DNA from 4 places in the Bradyrhizobium sp. YCK136 genome. Region 1 is predicted to be linked to each of the others. Evidence: predicted binding sites of a transcription regulator. Region 1 holds the regulator's gene; each other region holds the start of a gene.
What was found. Region 1 encodes PhoB, which activates phosphate uptake and scavenging genes when phosphate is short. Its sites were predicted from a motif close to TGTCATNNANCTGTCAT; they were not measured.

Region 1 (5,344 bases):
GTTCATCTACGGCGCGGTGGTGGTGCCGATGCGCGGCTTCTCGGCGATCGCAGGCAGCCTCGCGCTCGCCGTCATCGTCATCCCGGTGGTGCTGCGCACGACCGAGGACATGCTGCTGCTGGTGCCGAACGCGCTGCGCGAGGCGGCGTCCGCGCTCGGCCTGCCGCGCTCGCTGGTGATCAAGCGGATCGCCTATCGTGCCGCCCGCTCCGGCCTCATCACCGGCGTGTTGCTAGCCACCGCCCGCGTCGCCGGCGAGACCGCGCCGCTGCTCTTCACCGCGCTGTCGAACCAGTTCTTCAGCCTTGGCCTGAACAAGACGATGGCGAACCTGCCGGTCACCATCAACAACTTCGTCCAGAGCCCCTACGCCTATTGGAAGCAGCTCGCCTGGAGCGGCGCGCTGCTGATCACGATTACCGTGCTTGCCCTGAATATTGGCGCGCGCATCCTTGGCGCCGAGAGGACCGCAAAATGAGTGAGCTTTCCGTATCGATGAGCGCGGCCGGTGGGCTGCCCCAGGCGCCGCTGCTGCCGGAAGCGCCGGCCAAGGTGACGGTGCGCAACCTCAACTTCTATTACGGCGAGCACCACGCGCTGAAGAACATCAACCTGACGCTCGGCACCAACCGCGTCACCGCGTTCATCGGCCCGTCCGGCTGCGGCAAGTCGACCCTGCTGCGCATCTTCAACCGGATGTACGACCTCTATCCGGGGCAGCGCGCCACCGGCCAGCTCATGCTCGACCAGACCAACATCCTCGACGGCAAGCTCGACCTCAACCTGCTGCGCGCCCGCGTCGGCATGGTGTTCCAGAAGCCGACGCCGTTCCCGATGACGATCTACGAGAACATCGCCTTCGGCATCCGCCTCTACGAGAAGATCTCGAAGTCCGAGATGGACGACCGCGTCGAGAAGGCGCTGCGCGGCGGCGCGCTTTGGAACGAGGTCAAGGACAAGCTCAACGCCTCCGGCCTGTCGCTCTCCGGCGGCCAGCAGCAGCGCCTCTGCATCGCCCGCACCGTCGCGGTGCGGCCCGAGGTGATCCTGTTCGACGAGCCCTGCTCGGCGCTCGACCCGATCTCGACCGCCAAGGTCGAGGAGCTGATTCAGGAACTGTCCGAGAACTACACGATCGCGATCGTCACCCACAACATGCAGCAGGCGGCGCGCGTCTCCGACAAGACCGCGTTCATGTATCTCGGCGAGCTGATCGAGTTCGACGACACCAGCAAGATCTTCACGTCGCCGAGCGACCGGCGCACGCAGGATTACATCACCGGCCGGTTCGGCTGAGGAGACGGGACATGGGTTCTGAACATACCGCAAAGGCCTTCGACACCGACCTCCAGGAGCTCACCCGGCTCGTCGCCGAGATGGGCGGGATCGCCGAGCGCATGATCGTCGATTCCGTCGACGCGCTGATCCGCCGAGACGTCGCGCTCGGCCAGCGCGTCGTCGCCACCGACACCGAGCTCGACGCGCTGCAGAAGCGCATCGAGGAGCGCGCCGTGCTCACCATCGCCCGCCGCCAGCCGATGGCGGTCGATCTGCGCGAGATCGTCGGCGCCATGCGCGTTGCGACCGATCTCGAGCGCATCGGCGACCTCGCCAAGAACATGGGCAAGCGCGTCGCGGCGCTGGAGACGGATTTTCATCCGCTCAAGCTGTTCCGCGGCCTCGAGCACATGACCGACCTCGTGCAGCAGCAGGTCAAGTCGGTGCTGGACGCCTATGCCGCGCATGATCTGCCGGCGGCGATGGCGGTGTGGAAGGGCGATGAGGAAGTCGACGCCATCTGCACCTCGCTGTTCCGCGAGCTCCTCACCTACATGATGGAGGATCCGCGCAACATCTCGTTCTGCATCCATCTGATGTTCTGCGCAAAGAACATCGAGCGGATCGGCGACCACGCCACCAACATCGCCGAGACCGTGTTCTACATGATCGAGGGCCAGGCGATCACCGACAAGCGACCGAAGGGCGACATGACGACCTTCGCCACGACGGTCCCGAATACCTGAAGACTTAAGGAGCGACGACACCATGGGCGCACGCATTATGGTGGTTGAGGACGAGGAAGCTCTCACCGAGCTTCTCCGCTACAACCTCGAAGGCGACGGCTATGATGTGGAGACGGTGATGCGCGGCGACGACGCCGACACCCGCCTCAAGGAACACATCCCCGATCTGATCGTACTCGACTGGATGCTGCCGGGCCTGTCGGGCATCGAGCTGTGCCGCCGGCTGCGGACCCGGCCCGAGACCAAGCAGCTCCCGATCATCATGCTCACCGCGCGCGGCGAGGAGAGCGAGCGGGTGCGGGGTCTTGCGACCGGCGCCGACGACTACATCGTCAAGCCGTTCTCGGTGCCGGAGCTCCTGGCGCGCGTGAAGGGCCTGCTGCGGCGCGCAAGCCCGGAGCGGCTCGCCACGGTGCTGGCCTATGGCGACATCGAGCTCGATCGCGACAAGCGCCGCGTCGCGCGCTCGGGCCGGCCGATCGACCTCGGCCCGACCGAATATCGCCTCTTGGAGTTCTTCCTGGAGCATCCCGGCCGCGTGTTCTCGCGCGAGCAGCTGCTCGACAGCGTCTGGGGCCGCGACATCTACATCGACGAGCGCACCGTCGACGTCCACATCGGCCGCCTGCGCAAGCTGCTCAATCTCGGCCGCGAGCAGGATCCCATCCGCACCGTCCGCGGCGCCGGCTACGCGCTGGATGATCGCTTTGCGAAGGCGGAGCAGACGTAGGGTTTGCAGGCGTTGGTTTAGCGGGCTACAGCCACACTCTCAGTGTCGTCTCGGACAAGCGTAAGCGCAGATCCGGGACCCATAATCACAGGGCGTGGTTGTCGCGCGAAGAAGGTAACTCCGAGTCCCCGTAGCCACATCTTGCGGTGGTTATGGGTCCCGGATCTGCGCGCGCTTCAGGCGCGCTTGTCCGGGACGACATCGAGTTTGTTGGGCCGTCAACGCGTGACGGCCGTCACTCGATTTCAGAACAAACTCACCGCGAGGGCTTCGCCGGTGCGCGCCGGCGATCCGCGGCGGGCTGATATGCCACGCGCGAGTGCTGCGCGCAGTAGGGCAGGCCCGACAGCGCCCTGCCGCCGCAGAAGAAGAAATCCGGGCTCGAGGGATCGCCGACCGGCCAGTGGCAGGTCGCCTCGTTCAGCTCCAGCAGCGACAGCCGCTGGCTCATCGGCACCACGTTGTCGTAGGTGACCGGTTCGGCCTCCACCTCGACCTCGAAGGCCTGCGCCAGCGCGGTGTTGCCGCGCGCAATGGGGCGGCTCACCCGCATCATGTGCTGCGCGGGGCGCGCCTTGCGCGGCCGCGGAGCCGCCGATGAGGGGCTCTTGGCGCGGCCGGATAGGCCGAGCCTGTGTACCTTGCCGATCACGGCATTGCGGGTCACGTTCCCGAGCTCGGCTGCGATCTGGCTGGCCGACAATCCGGCCTCCCAGAGCTTTTTCAACTGCTCGACGCGATCGTCGGACCAGGTCAAAACCGTCATTGCACCCTTTCCCTCGCCGTGCGGCTGCCATCCTGGCGCCTCGCGGCGAATGCCTAAGCCTCGAAAAACCCGTGCCGTCAGAATCCCTTAAGGCTCGCCGGGCGCGCCGATAACGCCCGAACGTCTACGCCGGTACATGAGGACTTAGAGGATCAGAAACACTGCACGAGATGTCGTATCTGACAAGCCAAACGCTACAATATGGCGTGACTCACGCGCAAGAGTCCGCCGACTCGCTTCCACATGTTCCGTGGCGAAAACCCCGCAATTTCGGCTCCGCAAGACTACGGATTCAGCGTTTCGCGAGGCTTTCGGGCGGCATTGACACCGGTTTCACCAGGCATAAGATAGTGTCACGTGCCGCCCTTAAAAGGCGGCACGTTTCGTTTTCCGGGCCGGTCAATGGTGCGCTGCATGAGCGTGTTCAGGCCGTCCGCAACATCAAGTGATCGTCATGACTAACAGCGCAGCGCCGCATTTGCTTCCCGTTTTCGCCAGATCCGACCTCGGTTTCGAGCGCGGCGAAGGTTGCTGGCTGATTGCGACCAATGGCGATCGCTATCTCGATTTTACCTCCGGCGTCGCCGTGAACGCGCTCGGCCACGCCCATCCCGCGCTGGTCAAGGCGCTGCAGGAGCAGGCCACAAAACTCTGGCACATGTCGAACCTGTTCCAGAGTCCGGACGGCGAGAAGCTCGCGACGCGCCTCTGCAATGAAAGCTTCGCGGACTTCGTGTTCTTCTGCAATTCCGGCGCCGAGGCGCTGGAAGGTGTGATCAAGCTGGTCCGCCATCATCACTTCTCCAAGGGTCATCCGGAACGTTACCGCATCATCACCTTCGAAGGCGCCTTCCACGGCCGCACGCTGGCGACGCTGGCTGCGACGGGATCTGCAAAATATCTCGAAGGGTTTGGTCCGCCGATGGATGGCTTCGACCAGGTCCCGCATGGCGACATCGAGGCCGTGAAGAAGGCAATCGGTCCGCAGACCGCCGGCATCCTGATCGAGCCGATTCAGGGCGAGGGCGGCGTGCGTTCCGCAACACCTGCGTTCCTCCAGGCATTGCGCCAGCTCTGCGACGAGAAGGGCCTGCTGCTCGCCTTCGACGAGGTGCAGACCGGCATGGGCCGCACCGGCGATCTGTTCGCGCATCGGCGTACCGGCGTCACACCTGACGTGATGTCGCTGGCCAAGGCGCTCGGCGGCGGCTTCCCGATCGGTGCGATCCTGGCCACCGCGGACGCGGCGGCCGGCATGGGTCCCGGCTCGCACGGCTCGACCTTCGGCGGCAATCCGCTCGCGGTCGCGGCGGCGAACGCCGTGCTCGACGTCATGCTGAAGCCTGGCTTCTTCGATCACGTGCAGAAGATGTCGCTGCTGCTCAAGCAGAAGCTCGCCTCCGTGATCGATCGTCATGGCGATGTCGTCAGCGAGGTGCGCGGCGAGGGCCTCCTGATCGGCATCAAGGCCGTGGTGCCATCAGGCGATCTCGTCGCGGCGCTGCGTAACGAGAAGCTGCTCACGGTCGGCGCCGGCGACAATGTCGTGCGTTTCCTGCCGCCCTTGATCGTCACCGAAGCCGAGATCGAGGACAGCGTCGGGCGGCTCGAACGCGCCTGCGCCGCGATCTCGTCCAGTCAGACCAAGCGGGCGGCAAGCTGATGAGCAAGTCGCCGAAGCACTTCCTCGATATCAACGAGCTCCCGCTGTCGGAGCTCAAGAGCATGCTCGATGCCTCCTCCGCCATGAAGGCGAAGCAGAAGGCGCATCAGCCGGTGAGGCCGCTCGAAGGCAAGACGCTGGCGATGATCTTCGAGCGCCCG
Region 2 (5,344 bases), 3.6 Mb from region 1:
CGCCTCCGGCTCGGCAACCACGATCTGCGCCAGCGGATATCGCGCCTTGATCGCGGTCGCGACGCCGGCGATCAGGCCGCCGCCGGAGGCCGGTGCCACCACGATGTCGGGGCTGAGGCCCAGCGCTGCCATGTCGTCCGCGATCTCGCGGCCGGCGGTGCCTTGGCCAGCGATCACGAAGGGATCGTCATACGGCCTGACCAGCGTCGCGCCGCGCTTCTCGGCGATGCCGCGCGAGATCGCCTCGCGGTCGTCGCGGTCGCGGTCGTACAGCACGACCTCGGCGCCGTAGGATTTAGTGCGCTCGCGCTTGGACAGCGGCGCGTCCGCGGGCATCACGATGGTCGCCTGCATGTCGAGGATCTTGGCCGCCGCCGCCACGCCCTGGGCGTGGTTGCCGGAAGAGAATGCCACGACGCCGCCGGCGCGCTTGTCCTGCGGGATCGAGGCGACCTTGTTGAAGGCGCCGCGGAACTTGAAGGAGCCGGTGCGCTGGAGCATCTCCGGCTTCAGGAACACTTTTGCGCCGACGCGCTCGTTGAGCACGGGAAAGGACAACAGCGGGGTGCGGATGGCGAAGGGTGCGATCACCCGCGCTGCGGCATCGATATCGGCAGGGCCGATCGGAAGGGGCTGTTCGGTCATGGCCGACCTTATCGCGGCGGATGACGCCCGGGCAAGACACCTCCGCGCGAGGGTTTTTCTTCTTCAGGCGACGAAGCGTGGCTGCTCCGCCCCGTTCCGGCCCGGCAGCACCGCACCGACCGCCCTTATGCTGTCGATAAAGGCCCTCGCCGAGGCCTCCCAGGTGTAATTGGCGGCGAATTCGACGCAGGCCTGCCGGGAGATGTCGAGCGCGGCAAAGCATGCATTGCGCAGGTCATGATCCAGCGCCCCGACCGGTGCATCGCCGATCACGTCGCGGGGGCCCTTCACCGGGAAGGCCGCGACCGGCAGGCCGCTTGCGAGCGCTTCCAGCAGGACCAGGCCGAACGTGTCGGTCTTGCTGGGGAACACGAAGACGTCGGCGGCCGCGTAGATTTCCGCCAGCGCCTCGCCGTGCTTCTCGCCGAGGAAGATCGCGTCGGGATAGGCCTCTTCGAGCGAAGCCCGCGCCGGGCCGTCGCCGACGACCACCTTGGTGCCGGGCAGCTTGAGGTCGAGGAACGCCTCGAGATTCTTCTCCACCGCGACGCGGCCGACCGAGAGGAACACCGGAGCCGGCAGGCAGAGATCGATCGCGCGGGGATGGAACAAGTGCGTGTCGACACCGCGCGGCCACAGCACGACATTGTCAAAGCCGCGCTCGGTCAGCTCGCGGGCGAGCGCCGGGGTCGCCGCCATCACGGCGCGGCTGGGCGCATGGAAGCGACGCAGCGCCCGCCAGATCAGCGAGCCCGGAACCGGCACACGGGCGCGGACATATTCAGGGAAGCGGGTGTGGAAGCTGGTCGTGAACGGCAGCTTGCGCTGGCGGCAATAGCGGCGGACCATCAGGCCGATCGGCCCTTCGGTCGCGATATGGATGCTGTCGGGACGGGCTTCCGCGATCAGCTTCGCGATTCGCGCCGGGCGCGGCATCGCGAGCCGCACGTCGCGATAGCTCGGCATCGCGAAGGTGCGGAACGACTGCGGCGTCAGGAAATTGAACTCGACGCCAAGACCTTCAATGCTAAGACCTTCAACGCTAAGCCCTTTGGCGGCGTCAGCAAGCTTGGTCAGCGTCCGAACCACACCGTTGACTTGCGGGTGCCAGGCGTCGGTCGCGACCAGGATGCGCATCAGGCGGCCCTTGCTGCCACTTGCGGCACCTGCGCGGGCTTCTGCAACTGATCCGCCCAGGTGATGATCTCGAAATGGCCGTCGTCGTGCTCGACCAGCGCGGTGCAGCTCTCCACCCAGTCGCCGCAGTTCATGTAGCGGATGCCGGCCTCGTCGCGGATCACGGCATAGTGGATGTGGCCGCAGATCACGCCGTCGGCGTCGTGACGGCGCGCTTCGGCGGCAAGCGCCTGCTCGAACGCGCCGATATAGTTGACGGCGTTCTTGACCTTCTGCTTGGCCCATTGCGACAGCGACCAATAGGGCACCTTGAACATGCGCCGGAAGAAGTTGACGAAGCGATTCATCTGGATCGCAAAGTCGTAGGCCTTGTCGCCGAGATGGGCGAGCCAGCGCGCGTTCTGCACCACGAGGTCGAAGATGTCGCCGTGGATGACGAGATAGCGCTTGCCGTCCACGCCGGTGTGGACGGTGTTCTCGACCACGTCGATGCCGCCGAAATGCGTGCCGTAATAGTTGCGCAGGAACTCGTCGTGATTGCCGGGGATGTAGATCACCTTGGCACCCTTGCGCGCCTTGCGCAAAAGCTTCTGCACGAGGTCGTTATGCGATTGCGGCCAGTGCCAGCTCGATTTCAGCGCCCAGCCGTCGACGATGTCGCCGACGAGATAGATCGTCTCGGCGTCATGGTAGCGCAGGAAGTCCAACAGAAGGTCGGCTTGTGAACCGCGGGCTCCGAGATGAACGTCGGAGATGAACAAGGTGCGAAAGCGCCTTTCAGGGCTTTCGTCACTCACATCGTAGCTTCCCATGCGACAGCCTGTAACAATATCCCGTGACAGGGGGATGACCGATTGAACCTTTGAGGCACCCTCAGATACGAATCAAACCTCGCCTCGCCCTCCCCGCGAATATCAGTCGCATGCGACAATCAGGCGACACGAAGCGGCCATGGCTGTCCGCAAAAGCCCGGTCCCCGTCGCCTTGTTGGTTAACGGCCGGGGCCGGCGCGCAGCTCGAAGCCGGCGTCAGTAAAATTTGTGAAAATGATGGATCGGCCCGTGGCCGTGGCCGACGCCGAAGCGGTCGGCAGCGGCAATCGCGGCGCTGATCCAGGCCTTGGCGTTGCGCACCGCCTGCTCGAGAGTCTCGCCCTTGGCGAGACCCGCCGCCACGGCGGAGGACAGCGAACAGCCGGTGCCATGGGTGTTTTTGGTCGCGACGCGGGGCGCGGCGAGCGCGATCGTGCTTTCGGACGTGACGAGATAGTCGATGCTCTCGGCGCCCTCGCCGTGTCCGCCCTTGATCAGGACCGCACGGCAGCCGAGCGCCAGCAGCCGGCGCCCCTGGCCTTCGATCCCGGCCTCGCTGGCCGCGGCGGGCTCGCCGAGGAGAGCTGCCGCCTCCGGCAGGTTCGGCGTGATCACCGAGGCCAGCGGCATCAGTCGCATGCGCAGGGCTTCCACGGCTTCGGACGCCAGCAGGCGGTCGCCCGATGTCGCGACCATCACGGGATCGAGCACCACATGGCGCGGCTTCCAGTGTGCCAGCGCGGCTGCGATCGCATCGATGCTGGCGGCCTGGGCCACCATGCCGATCTTCACCGCGCCGACGTCGAGATCGGAGAACACCGCATCGATCTGCGCGGTGACGAAATCAGCCGGCACCGCATGAATGCCGGTGACGCCGCGCGTGTTCTGCGCCGTCAGCGCCGTGATCGCGGAGGCGCCGTAGACGCCGAGCGCCGCGAAGGTCTTCAGATCCGCCTGGATGCCGGCGCCGCCGCTTGAATCGGAACCTGCAATGGTGAGAGCCACGGGCGTCGTCATCGCCGGATACATTGGTTTGAGAGGGACACCGCCATGCCTTGTCCTAGCGTGCCGCGGATGCGCCAGCAAGCCGGGCCGGCCGCGGGCGCCGCGACGAGCTAACCTATGCCGGTCCGGCCCTGGCGAATCAGCCGGATAAAGGCCCGGCCAGCCTTGTCGTCCCGCGAGTGTGCAGATCCCGCGAAATATGCCCTCGGCATCGCCCGGCCTTGGCGCCCATCCCGGTGAGTGAGACGTTTATTGGCGGATTCGTCCAGCGATGCCATGTTGCGGGCCGGCCCCGGCCGCAATCCTCTCGGGAAGCAATCACATGTTGGCCTACCTCGAACGTATCCTCGACTCCTCGATGCTCTCCCCGCACGGCATCTGCCTGCTCTGGGAGCCCGAGCTGATATGGCTGCATGTCGTTTCGGATGCCTGCATTGCGCTTGCGTATTTCTCGATCCCGTTTGCACTCGCGATCCTCGTCACCAAGCGGCGCGACCTCGAATTCGGGTGGGTCTTCTGGGCGTTCGCCGTCTTCATCATGGCCTGCGGCCTGACGCATGTGCTGTCGATCTACACGCTCTGGGTGCCCGTCTACGGCGTCGAGGGCATCGTCAAGGCGCTCACCGCCGTGGCGTCGGTCATCACCGCGGGAGCGCTCTGGCCGCTTCTGCCGAAGATCCTGACCATCCCCTCGCCGTTCGAGCTCCGGCAGGTCCAGGCCGCGCTCGAGGAGGAGGAGAGCAAGAACCGGGATGCGGCCCAGCTCCTCGGCCAGGTTCGTGAAGCCCAGCGCGCGCTGCGCGAGAGCATGACACGCCTCACCGCCGTGGTCGAGACCGCGGTCGACGGCGTCATCCTGTTCGACGCGCAAGCCCGCATTCTCCTGTTCAATCCCGCCTGCGAACGGTTGTTCGGCTATCGCGCCGACGAGGTCATGAATCTCGACATCGGTATGCTGATGTCCAATGAGGAGAGGCCCTCATCCACGGGTCATACGCTGCGCATCGCAACCGGGGAAGCCGCCGGTGTGCGCAAGGACGGATCGACCTTTCCGATGGATCTGTCGGTGGGCCAGGCGTGGCAGGACGGCGAGCTGATCTACGTCGGCATCGTCCACGACCTGACCACGCGCAAGCTGACCGAGCAGCAGCTCCAGCAGGCGCAGAAGATGGAGACGGTCGGCCAGCTCTCCGGCGGCATCGCGCACGACTTCAACAATCTCCTCACCGTCATCATCGGCAACGCGGAGTTTCTCAGCGAACAGCTCAGGGCCCGTCCCGACCTCAGGCGTTTCGCCGACGACATCTGCCAGTCGGGCGAACGCGGCGCGGAGCTGACGCAGCGGCTGCTGGCGTTCAGCCGGCGCCAATTGCTGCAACCCCGCGCGATCGAGTGCCGCGAGCTCTTGACCTCCATGCACAAGCTGCTCAAGCGCACCTTGCGCGAAAACATCGAGATCACGACGGCATTCGGCGCCGGCTCCATCCTCGCCTTCGCCGACCGCGCCCAGCTCGAATCCGCCGTGCTCAATCTCGCGCTCAACGCGCAGGACGCCATGCCGGCGGGCGGGCATCTCACCCTCAGCACCGAGCTCACCGCGATCGACGAGCACTATCGCGTCCAGCATCCGGAGGTGGAGTCCGGCAGCTACGCCCTGATCTCGATCACCGATGACGGCGAGGGCATGACGCCTGACGTCATCGAGCGCGCCTTCGAGCCGTTCTTCACCACCAAGGAGGTCGGCA
Region 3 (5,344 bases), 4.6 Mb from region 1:
TGAACTCGATGCCCTCGGCGCGTTCCCTGGTGTAGCCGAGATAGAACTCGTTCCTCGCCAGATAGACGGGATCACCATCGACGTCGTCGGCGATACTCGAGGTGTTGGCGGCGATGAAAGTGTCGAGCTTCTTGCGATCGTCTGAAGAAACCCAGCGCGCAAGCTGGAACTCGCTGACCTCGAACTCGACCGGAAGGGAATATTCCGCCTCCAGCCGTGCCTTCAGCACGTCGAGCTGGAGCGCGCCGACCACGCCGACCAGCGCAGGCGCACCGTCGCGCGGGCGGAACACCTGGACGACGCCCTCTTCCGACATCTGCTGAAGCGCTTCCTTCAGCTTCTTCGCCTTCATCGCGTCTGTGAGACGGACGCGGCGGACGATTTCCGGCGCAAAGCTCGGCACGCCGACGAAGTTGAAATCCTCGCCCTCGGTCAGCGTATCGCCGATGCGCAGCGTGCCGTGATTGGGAATGCCGACGACGTCGCCGGCAAAGGCCTCATCCGCCACCGAACGGTCCTGCGCGAAGAAGAATTGCGGGCTCGACAGCGGCATGCTCTTGCCGGTGCGCACCAGTTTCGCCTTCATGCCGCGGCTGAGCTTGCCCGAGCACAGGCGCGCAAAGGCGATGCGGTCGCGGTGGTTCGGATCCATGTTCGCCTGGATCTTGAACACGAAGGCGCTCATGCGCGGATCGGTCGCCTCGACTTTGCGCTGGTCGCTCTCCTGCGCACGCGGCTCGGGCGCGAACTTGCCGAGGCCCTCCAGGAGGTCGCCGACGCCGAAATTGCGCAGCGCGCTGCCGAAATAGACCGGCGTCAGGTGGCCCTCGCGAAACGCCTCCAGCTCGAACGGCTTTGAAGCCTCGGTGACGAGCTCGAGCTCGTCCTTCACCGCGGAAACGTCGAGATTGGCGTTGAGCTTGGCGAGCTCCTCGATCTCGATCTGCTGCGCCGCGCCGGTCTTGGCGCCGCCGCCTTCGAGCAGGCGCACGCCGCCATTGACCACGTCATAGGTGCCGAGGAAGTCGCGGCCGCGGCCGACCGGCCAGGTCATCGGCGTGGTGTCAAGCGCCAGCGTCTTCTCGATCTCGTCCAGCAGCTCGAACACGTCGCGGCTCTCGCGGTCCATCTTGTTGATGAAGGTGATGATCGGAATGTCGCGCAGGCGACAGACCTCGAACAGTTTTCGGGTGCGCGCCTCGATGCCCTTGGCGGCGTCGATGACCATGACGGCGGAATCGACGGCCGTCAGCGTGCGATATGTGTCTTCCGAAAAATCCTCGTGGCCCGGCGTGTCCAGCAGGTTGAACACGAGGCCCTCGAACTCGAAGGTCATCACGGACGTCACGACCGAGATACCGCGCTCGCGCTCGATCTTCATCCAGTCCGAGCGCGTATTGCGCCGCTCGCCCTTGGCCTTGACCTGACCGGCGAGGTTGATGGCGCCGCCGAACAGCAGCAGCTTTTCGGTCAGCGTGGTCTTGCCGGCGTCGGGGTGGGAGATGATCGCAAAGGTGCGCCGCCGCGCCACTTCAGCGGCAAGCAGGGAACGGGCCGGCGATTCGGCTGTGGTGGTGGCGATGTCGGACATGGCGGGAGCGTTTGGCAGGGAAAATGGGCCGGATCAAGCCTGATTTGGTAATTGCGGAGCCCTTCGGCCAGCCCCATATAGCCGTTTGGGAGGGACGGCCCTCCTATCCACCAGCATATCAGCCGCGGGGACGACCCTGCTTTGAATGGAGGGTCGTCATGGCCTGGAGCATCCTGTTCGTCGCCGGTCTTCTCGAGATCACCTGGGCGATCGGCCTGAAATACACCGAGGGTTTCACCAGGCTTGTTCCCTCCGTCATCACGCTCGCGGCGATGGCGGGCAGCGTGATCCTGCTCGGGCTCGCGCTCAAATCGCTGCCCGTCGGGACCGCTTATGCGGTGTGGACCGGCATCGGCGCGGTCGGCACCGCGACGCTCGGGATCATCCTGTTCGGCGAGCCGGCGACCGCGCTTCGCCTGGCCAGCATCGGACTGATCGTTGCCGGTATCATCGGGCTGAAGCTCGTTACTTGACGAAAATCCTGACCGCCCACCAGGTCAGCGCGGCGACGATCGCCGAGGCCGGCATCGTGATCACCCAGGCATAGACGATCGAGCTGGCGACGTTCCAGCGCACCGCCGAGAGGCGGCGGGCGGCGCCGACGCCGACGATGGCGCCGGTGATGGTGTGGGTGGTCGAGACGGGAACCCCGAGGAAGGTCGCCATGAACAGGGTCGCGGCGCCGCCGGTTTCGGCGCAAAAGCCCTGCATCGGCGTCAGTTTCGTGATGCGCAGGCCCATGGTGCGGACGATGCGCCAGCCGCCCATCAGCGTGCCCATCGCCATCGCCGCCTGGCAGGACAGCACGACCCAGAACGGCACCGAGAATTCGCTGCCGAGATGGCCCTGTGAATAGAGCAGCACGGCGATGATGCCCATGGTCTTCTGCGCGTCATTGCCGCCATGGCCGAGCGAATAGAGCGAGGCGGAGGCGAATTGCAGGATGCGGAAGGCGCGATCCACGGCGAAGGGCGTCGATCGCACCGAGGCCCAGGAGACGATCGCAACCAGCAGCATCGCCAGCAGGAAGCCGACCAGCGGAGACAGCACGATGGCGATCACCGTCTTGGACAATCCGCTCCAGACCGCCGCCGAGATCCCGGCTTTGGCCACGCCGGCACCGAACAACCCGCCGATCAGCGCATGCGACGACGAAGACGGGATGCCGAGCGCCCAGGTCACGAGGTTCCAGACGATGGCGCCGACCAGCGCCGCGAAGATCACCTGGGCATCGACGATCGAGGGATCGATGATGCCGGTGCCTATGGTCTGGGCAACGTGCAGCCCGAACACCATGAAGGCGACGAAATTGAAGAAGGCGGCCCAGAACACCGCGAATTGCGGCCGCAGCACGCGGGTCGAGACGATGGTCGCGATCGAATTGGCAGCATCATGCAGGCCGTTCAAGAAGTCGAACAGCAGCGCGACGGCGATCAGTCCGACCAGGACGGGAAGACCCAACGCAGCATCCACGGCGAGGCCCCTGCCTTAAAGTTTTGGCATGATTTGCGCGGACAACCGCTGCACATTTTTCCGGATCATGCGCTACACTTGCTCGATGACGATGCTGTTGATCTCGTTTGCGACGTCGTCGAAGCGATCGGCGACCTTTTCGAGATGGTCGTAGATCTCGACACCGACGATGAAATCCATCGCGTTGCCGTCGCGGTGTTTGAGGAACAGCTCCTTCATCCCGATGTCGTGGAGATCGTCGACCCGGCCCTCGAGCTTGGTCAGCTCTTCCGTGATCGCGGTCAGCATGGCCACGTTCTTGCCGATCTGCTGCATCAGGGGCAGCGCACGGCCGACCAGATTGGCGCATTCGATCAGAAGCCCGCCGATCTCGCGCATCGGCGGCTCGAAGGCGCGGACCTCGAACAGCATCACGGCCTTGGCGGTCTGCTGCATCTGGTCGATGGCGTCGTCCATCGAGGTGATGAGGTTCTTGATGTCGCCGCGGTCGAACGGCGTGATGAAGGTGCGGCGCACCGCCGTCAGCACCTCACGGGTGATGTTGTCGGCATCGTTCTCGAACTGGTTGACGCGCTGGCAATAGACCGGCGTCTCCTCGCCCCCGTTGAGCATGCCCTGGAGCGCGATCGAGCCCTGGATCACGGTCTGGGCATGTCGGTCGAACAGGTCGAAGAACCGTTCTTCCTTGGGCAGGAAAGCGCGAAACCATCGCATCATGGGGATAGACTACCGGTTGGAAATGGCCCGGCCCGGAAGGGCCGTCACGAAACTGTCATAGACCATTTTCGGTCCGCGCGCGTGCCACCTCACGCTCGCGGTGCCGGATCATCCACCACTTTCACGAAGCGGGTAAATTGACCTTAAATCAATTACTTAGAGCGAACGCCGGAAGTAATGCGCGATTTCACCGACGACGCCGCGGCGGAAGGTGAGCACGCAGATCACGAAGATCGAGCCCTGGATCACCGTCACCCATTGGCCGAAGCTCGCCAGATATTGCTGCATGGCGATAATCACGAAGGCGCCGACCACGGGTCCGAAGATGGTCCCGAGACCCCCGACCAGCGTCATCAGCACGACTTCGCCCGACATCGACCAGTGTACGTCGGTGAGCGAGGCATTTTGCGCCACGAACACCTTCAGCGATCCGGCGAAGCCGGCCAGCGTGCCCGACAGGACGAAGGCCAGGAACTTGTACTGGTCGGTCCGGTAGCCGAGCGAGATCGCGCGCTGCTCGTTCTCGCGGATCGACTTCAGCACCTCGCCGAACGGCGAGTTGATGATGCGGAAGATCAACAGGAAGCCGGCGAGGAAGCCGACCAGCACGACGTAGTACAGGACCGTCGGCTTGGAGAGATCGAGGACGCCGAACATGTGCCCCTGCGGAATGCCCTGGATGCCGTCTTCGCCATGGGTGAACGGCGCCTGGAGGTAGATGAAGTACAGGAGCTGCGACAGCGCCAGCGTGATCATCGAGAAATAGATGCCCTGGCGGCGGATCGAGATGTAGCCGGTCACGATCGAGAGCACGAAAGCACCGGCGACGCCGACGAGGATGCCGAGCTCCGGCGGCAACGCCCACACCTTCAGCGCATGCGCGCTGCAATAGCCGGCCGTGCCTAAGAACATCGCGTGGCCGAACGACAGCAGGCCGCCATAGCCGATCAGAAGGTTGAAGGCGCAGGCGAGGAGCGCGAAGCACAGCGCCTGCATCACGAAGAACGGATAGACCCCCGTGAACGGCACCGACGCCAGCAGCAGCGCCATCACCGCAAACACGATCATCTCGTCACGCATCGCGCGCGGGGTCGCCCGCAGCGTATCGTCCGTCAAGGCTGTCATATCAGGCCGCCCTTCCCGTCAATCCCGATGGCTTCACCAAGAGCACCAGCACCATCAGCACGAACACGACGGTGTTGGAGGCCTCGGGGTAGAAATACTTGGTCAGGCCCTCGATCACGCCGAGAGCGAAACCGGTAATGATCGAGCCCATGATCGATCCCATGCCGCCGATCACCACCACGGCAAACACGACGATGATGAGGTCGGCGCCCATCAGCGGCCGCACCTGGTTGATCGGCGCCGAGAGCACGCCGGCGAGCGCGGCAAGGCCGACGCCGAGACCGTAGGTCAGCGTGATCATGCGCGGCACGTTTATGCCGAAGGCGCGGACCAGCGTCGGGTTTTCGGTCGCGGCGCGGAGGTAAGCGCCGAGCCGCGTCTTCTCGATCAGGTACCAGGTCGCCAGACACACGATAAGCGAGAACACGACGACCCAGC
Region 4 (5,344 bases), 750 kb from region 1:
CGAAGGCGACGGCAGGATCATCAAGCAGGTGGCCGACACCTACCCGATGGTGACGAGCGTGCGCGTGCGCGAGGTGATGGAGACGGTCGGCTCGGTCGTGACCAATCTTGCGCTGGCGATCCGCGGCGCGAGCGCCGTGACCCTGATCTCGGCGATCCTGGTGCTCGGCGGGGCGCTCGCGGCCGGCCATCGCCACCGGGTCTACGATGCGGTGATCCTGAAGACGCTGGGCGCGACGCGGCTGCGGCTGCTCGGCGCCTATGCGCTCGAATACCTCCTGATCGGGCTTGCAACCGCGGTCTTCGGCGTGATCACCGGCAGCATCGCCGCCTGGATGATCGTGACGCGGCTGATGACGCTCAGCTTCGTCTGGCAGGCCGGCAGCGCGGCCGGCGTGGTCGTGGCCGCCCTGGTCGTCACCGTCGGGCTCGGGCTCGCCGGCACGCTCCTGGCGTTGAACAAAAAGCCCGCCACGGTGTTCCGGAATTTGTGACAAAAGGTAGCGGGCCGCCGCGCGGGTGCGGAAACGCACGATTCTTGCGATTAACCACGTCCGCTCGCCAGGATTGCCGGCGAGGGCGACATTCGGCCGCGCGTGGACGGTTGCAGCGAATGTGTTAGTTTCCCACATATCCAATGGGTTCGGACCCCCGATTGTTAGCCAAAATTTAGTCGGCAGACATCGGTATCCGAGATAGAGTTTGACGAACCGGCGGCATGGCGACCCTCATGCCGGACCGGCCAACCAACGGGAATTCGACCATGTCGGACCTAGACCGTAACTACGCTTCTCCTTTCGGCAGGGCCGCCGGGCGTGTTGACGCCGCGACGGTCGATGCCGGCCTGCGCGCCTACATGCTGCGCATCTACAACTACATGAGCATTGGCCTCGCCATCACGGGCCTTGCCGCACTCGGCGTCTACATGGCCGCCGTGACCGACGTTCCGACCCCGGAAGCCGTCCGCGTCGGCAAGCTGTTCCTGACGCCGTTCGGCTATGCGATGTTCGTCAGCCCCCTGAAGTGGCTGTTCATGCTCGCGCCGCTCGCCATGGTGTTCGTGATCTCGGCAGGCATCAACCGTCTGGCGCCCTCGACCGCCCAGATCCTGTTCTGGGTGTTCTCGGCGCTGATGGGCATCTCGCTGTCGTCGATCTTCCTGGTGTTCACGCACACCTCGATCGTGCGGGTGTTCTTCATCACCGCGGCGACCTTCGGTGCGCTCAGCCTCTACGGCTACACCACCAAGCGTGATCTGACCGGGATGGGCTCGTTCCTCTTCATGGGCCTGATCGGCATCATCATCGCGAGCCTGGTGAACCTGTTCCTGGCGAGCTCGATGCTGCAGTTCATCGTGTCGGTGGTCGGCGTGCTGGTGTTCGCGGGCCTCACCGCCTGGGATACCCAGCGGCTGAAGAACGACTACATCTACGGCTACGCTGCGGCCGGCGGTGACATCGCAGAGCGTGCGGCCATCACCGGCGCGCTGTCGCTGTACCTGAACTTCATCAACCTGTTCACGCTGCTCCTGCAGCTCCTCGGCCAGCGCGATTAAGCGATCGGCGAGAGAGTGGACGACACGAACCCCGGCCGAGAGGCCGGGGTTTTTGTTTGAGCCGGGTGCCTCCACGAACACCGTCATTGCGAGCGCAGCGAAGCAATCCAGAGTGCTTCCGCGGATGCATTTCTGGATTGCTTCGTCGCAAGGGCTCCTCGCAATGACGGAGTATATGGAAACGATGTTGCCTCTTCCGGCCGCCGCGGGAAGGCTCTAATCTTCCCCCATGTCCGCACCTGAAATCAGGCCCACCCTTGAGGCCGACCTCCCCACCATCACCGCCATCTACCAGCAGGCCGTCCGCGAGGGCACGGCGACGTTCGAGCTGGAGCCGCCGGATCTTGCCGAGATGACGCGGCGCTACCGCGCGCTGGTCGACGGCGGCTATCCCTATTTCGTCGCCATCCTCGACGGCCGCGTTGCCGGCTACGCCTATGCCGGCGCCTACCGGCCGCGGCCAGCCTATCGCTTCACGGTCGAGAATTCGATCTATCTCGACCCCTCCTTCCACCGCCGCGGCGTCGGCTCGTTGCTGCTGGAGCGGCTGATCGCCGAGTGCGAGGCGCGCGGCTTCCGCCAGATGATCGCGGTGATCGGCGATTCCGCCAATGCCGGCTCGATCGGCGTGCACACCAAGGGCGGCTTCAGGATGATCGGCACGCATCCCAATGTCGGGCTGAAATTCGGCCGCTGGCTCGACACGGTGATGATGCAGCGCGAGCTCGGCGAGGGCGCCAGCACGGTGCCGGGGAAGTAAGGGCCTCACGTCATTCCGGGGCGCGCATAGCGCGAACCCGGAATCCAGAAGTTTCAAGCGAGCGATGCGGATCGAGATTCTCAGGCGCGCAACCGCGCGCCGGAGTTCGCGACTTCGTCGCGCCCCGGAATGACGACCGAAGGTCGTCACACCACGGCCAGCTTGCGATCGATCACCAGCAGCACGCGCTCGAGCTCGTGGCCGCGGCGCAGGATCAGGCCGGTCGCCGAGATCACGCTGTACATGCCCTGCTTGCGCGCGAGGCGCGGGTCCTTCTCGATGCGATAGATCGGCACTTCCGAGGCACGGCGATAGACCGAGAACACCGCACGGTCCTTCAGGAAGTCGATGGCATAGTCGCGCCACTCGCCGTCGGCGACCATGCTGCCGTAGAGATTGAGAATTCGGCGCAGCTCGAGCCGGTTGAAGGTCACTTGGTTCGGCTGCGCATTCGCAGCGGGGGGACGCGCCGCCGCGCGCTGCTCGCTCGGATCGGCATCCTCCGACGTCAGACTCATGGAGCGCCTCCTGATCGCACGGCATGATCGCGTCCGCGAAAACCGTCCCCGGAACCGCGGATCATGACAATCGCATGATTGCGCCAACCGTTCCCCACCGCAAGGGCTCTCGAGGGCTGTTTGAAGAGCTCTCGGTGCAACCCATTGAACCGGGGGCGAATCGGAACACACGCAACGGTGGAACTCTGTCGCGACGAACCGTCACGGGATCGTTAGCAGGAATCATAGTATCGCCGCTTTTCCGCCCAGCGCCTGCCGCCCTGCACTGCGAAAAGAGCTGTGTGCGTTGACCCGGTCCTTTCGGTTCCGGATTCCTCAGCCCCCAGCCCCCCGGGGTCGACGGGATCGGGTCTGTACGCGCGACAAGGAGGGCCAACGCGAGTTGGTCCTTTTTTGTTTGTGTCGGGATGTTTCTTTCCCCGCTGTCATTCCGGGACGCGCGAAGCGCGGGCCCGGAATCCATCAATCCAAGGTTCCCAGTTGAGAAATGGATTCCGGGCTCGCGCCAAAGAGGCGCGCCCCGGAATGACGAGGGACAAGATTTTTCCGACACGATCTTGCGTACGCTCTCTCCCCTCATCCTTCGCGCGGCGTCCCGAAGGATCGAGGCCCGAGCGGCATCAGCGGGGCCTTTCATGGTTCTCGCGGCGATGCGCAGCATCGTCCGCCGCGCGCGCAAGGGGCGCGCTCCTCACCATGAGGAGATAGAGCCAGACCGCGCATCAGGAAGAATGCGAAGCGTGCGCGTCAGTGCAGCGACGTGTATGCCGCGCCCAGCATCGGGCCGGGTTTCTCGCGGCTGCCGTCCTGGACATAGACCACCGCGCCATCGACGCCGTCGCGCGTGAGGTTCTCGATCGGCACCGTCCAGCTTTCCGGACGACCGTTCCAGTCGCCGACCTTGAGCAGGTTGCGCACCACGTTGTGATAGGTGATCTGCTGTCCGCGATTTTCGCCTTTGGCGATCGCGATCGGCACTGACTTCGCAATCGAGCAGATCCAGACTTCGCCGTGCGAGATCGCCGGCTCCTTGCTCGCGGCCACCGACACGTGGATCTGCTTGCCCGAGAGCGACATCGTCACCGGCACGCTCATCACGCCCATGCCTTTGTCGGTCTTGCCGATCGCACTCTCGATGCCGGCACGATCACTGCCGACGACATGCGTCGAGCCGTTCACCACGACCTGCGGGGTGTAGACCTCGCGGTCGCCGCGCATGCGCGAATAAGCGCGCTGCCGCGCCGAGAAGCGCGAATCCGCCAGCGTGTCCTTCCAGCCGAGATAATCCCAATAATCGATCGGCATGCTCAGCGCGATGATCGAGGGATCGCTGGAGAGATCGCCGATGATCTTGTCGGCGGGCGGGCAGGAGGAGCAGCCCTGCGAGGTGAAGAGCTCAACCACGGCGCGGGGATCAGCCTCAGCGGGACGGATGACGGCGACGATCGCACAGATGCCGAGTGCTCCCGACCAGAAGGCACCGGACCAACGTGAAATCAGATGAGAAGCCGTCATTGCTGTCATGTCGAACGCCGCACACCGTTGCTCGTGGGAAGGGAAATCTTATCGCCTGATGGTCACCGTAGTCTTACGGGCACGGCACATTCAACCGTCCAGGGCGGAGTTTCCGCCGGGCGGGCCCATCCGAAGCATGCCGCAAACGCGCGAAGGCGGCCTTGTGATAGGCCGCCTTCGTTTAACCTTCTACTCACTTCGCAGTGAGCCACCGTTCACAAATCCGCGCTTAAGCCGCGAGCTTGCGCAGCACGTAGTGCAGGATGCCGCCGTTCCGGTAGTAGTCGAGCTCGTCCAGCGTATCGATGCGGCAAAGCAGCGAAACGCGCTGCAACGAACCGTCGCCGGAGACGATCTCCGCGGTCAGCTTCTGGCGCGGCTTCAGATCGCCGACGAGACCACGCAGCGTGACCTTCTCGTCGCCCTTCAGGCCGAGCGACGACCAGGAGGTGCCTTCCTCGAAGGTCAGCGGCAGCACGCCCATACCGACAAGATTGGAGCGATGGATGCGCTCGAAGCTCTGGCAGATCACCGCGCGCACGCCGAGCAGGCGCGTGCCCTTTGCAGCCCAGTCGCGCGAGGAGCCGTTGCCGTATTCGGCGCCGGCGAACACCACCAGCGGCACCTGCTCCTGCTGGTACTTCATCGCGGCGTCGTAGATCGACATCTGCTCGCCGTCGGGCCAGTGCTTGGTGAGGCCGCCTTCCGGGATGTTGCCGTCGGCGCCCTTGAGCATGAAGTTCTTGATGCGGATGTTGGCGAAGGTGCCGCGCATCATCACTTCATGGTTGCCGCGCCGGGTGCCGTACTGGTTGAAGTCGGCGGGACGCACCTGGTGCTCGCTGAGATACTTGCCCGCGGGCGAGGTGAGCTTGATCGAACCGGCCGGCGAGATGTGGTCGGTGGTGATCTTGTCGCCGAACATGGCGAGGATGCGCGCCTCGACGATGTCGGTGACCGGCTCCGGCTCCTTCTTCATGCCTTCGAAGTAGGGCGG

Region 2: the regulator PhoB is predicted to act here: its motif matches at 2,618-2,634, upstream of ACFLEY_RS14480 (UDP-2,3-diacylglucosamine diphosphatase).
Region 3: the regulator PhoB is predicted to act here: its motif matches at 3,824-3,840, upstream of ACFLEY_RS19685 (DUF47 domain-containing protein).
Region 4: the regulator PhoB is predicted to act here: its motif matches at 2,896-2,912, upstream of ACFLEY_RS01240 (DUF2794 domain-containing protein).

The regions. Positions count from the first base shown of each region.
Region 1 covers NZ_CP172424.1:9,279,704-9,285,047, reverse strand. Annotated here, with positions in the region: gene pstA (phosphate ABC transporter permease PstA) at 1-478, shown strand, start outside; gene pstB (phosphate ABC transporter ATP-binding protein PstB) at 475-1,296, shown strand; gene phoU (phosphate signaling complex protein PhoU) at 1,308-2,024, shown strand; gene phoB (phosphate regulon transcriptional regulator PhoB) at 2,047-2,754, shown strand; gene ACFLEY_RS44975 (GcrA family cell cycle regulator) at 3,011-3,520, opposite strand; gene ACFLEY_RS44970 (aspartate aminotransferase family protein) at 3,975-5,183, shown strand; gene argF (ornithine carbamoyltransferase) at 5,183-5,344, shown strand, end outside.
Region 2 covers NZ_CP172424.1:3,074,099-3,079,442, reverse strand. Annotated here, with positions in the region: gene ACFLEY_RS14490 (threonine/serine dehydratase) at 1-645, opposite strand, end outside; gene ACFLEY_RS14485 (glycosyltransferase family 1 protein) at 709-1,782, opposite strand; gene ACFLEY_RS14480 (UDP-2,3-diacylglucosamine diphosphatase) at 1,782-2,594, opposite strand; gene thiD (bifunctional hydroxymethylpyrimidine kinase/phosphomethylpyrimidine kinase) at 2,811-3,611, opposite strand; gene ACFLEY_RS14470 (PAS domain-containing sensor histidine kinase) at 3,922-5,344, shown strand, end outside.
Region 3 covers NZ_CP172424.1:4,125,704-4,131,047, reverse strand. Annotated here, with positions in the region: gene ACFLEY_RS19700 (peptide chain release factor 3) at 1-1,591, opposite strand, end outside; gene sugE (quaternary ammonium compound efflux SMR transporter SugE) at 1,750-2,064, shown strand; gene ACFLEY_RS19690 (inorganic phosphate transporter) at 2,057-3,064, opposite strand; gene ACFLEY_RS19685 (DUF47 domain-containing protein) at 3,137-3,781, opposite strand; gene ACFLEY_RS19680 (branched-chain amino acid ABC transporter permease) at 3,938-4,906, opposite strand; gene ACFLEY_RS19675 (branched-chain amino acid ABC transporter permease) at 4,908-5,344, opposite strand, start outside.
Region 4 covers NZ_CP172424.1:254,064-259,407, reverse strand. Annotated here, with positions in the region: gene ACFLEY_RS01255 (ABC transporter permease) at 1-493, shown strand, start outside; gene ACFLEY_RS01250 (Bax inhibitor-1/YccA family protein) at 763-1,554, shown strand; gene ACFLEY_RS01245 (GNAT family N-acetyltransferase) at 1,784-2,314, shown strand; gene ACFLEY_RS01240 (DUF2794 domain-containing protein) at 2,461-2,832, opposite strand; gene ACFLEY_RS01235 (thioredoxin family protein) at 3,580-4,356, opposite strand; gene acnA (aconitate hydratase AcnA) at 4,577-5,344, opposite strand, start outside.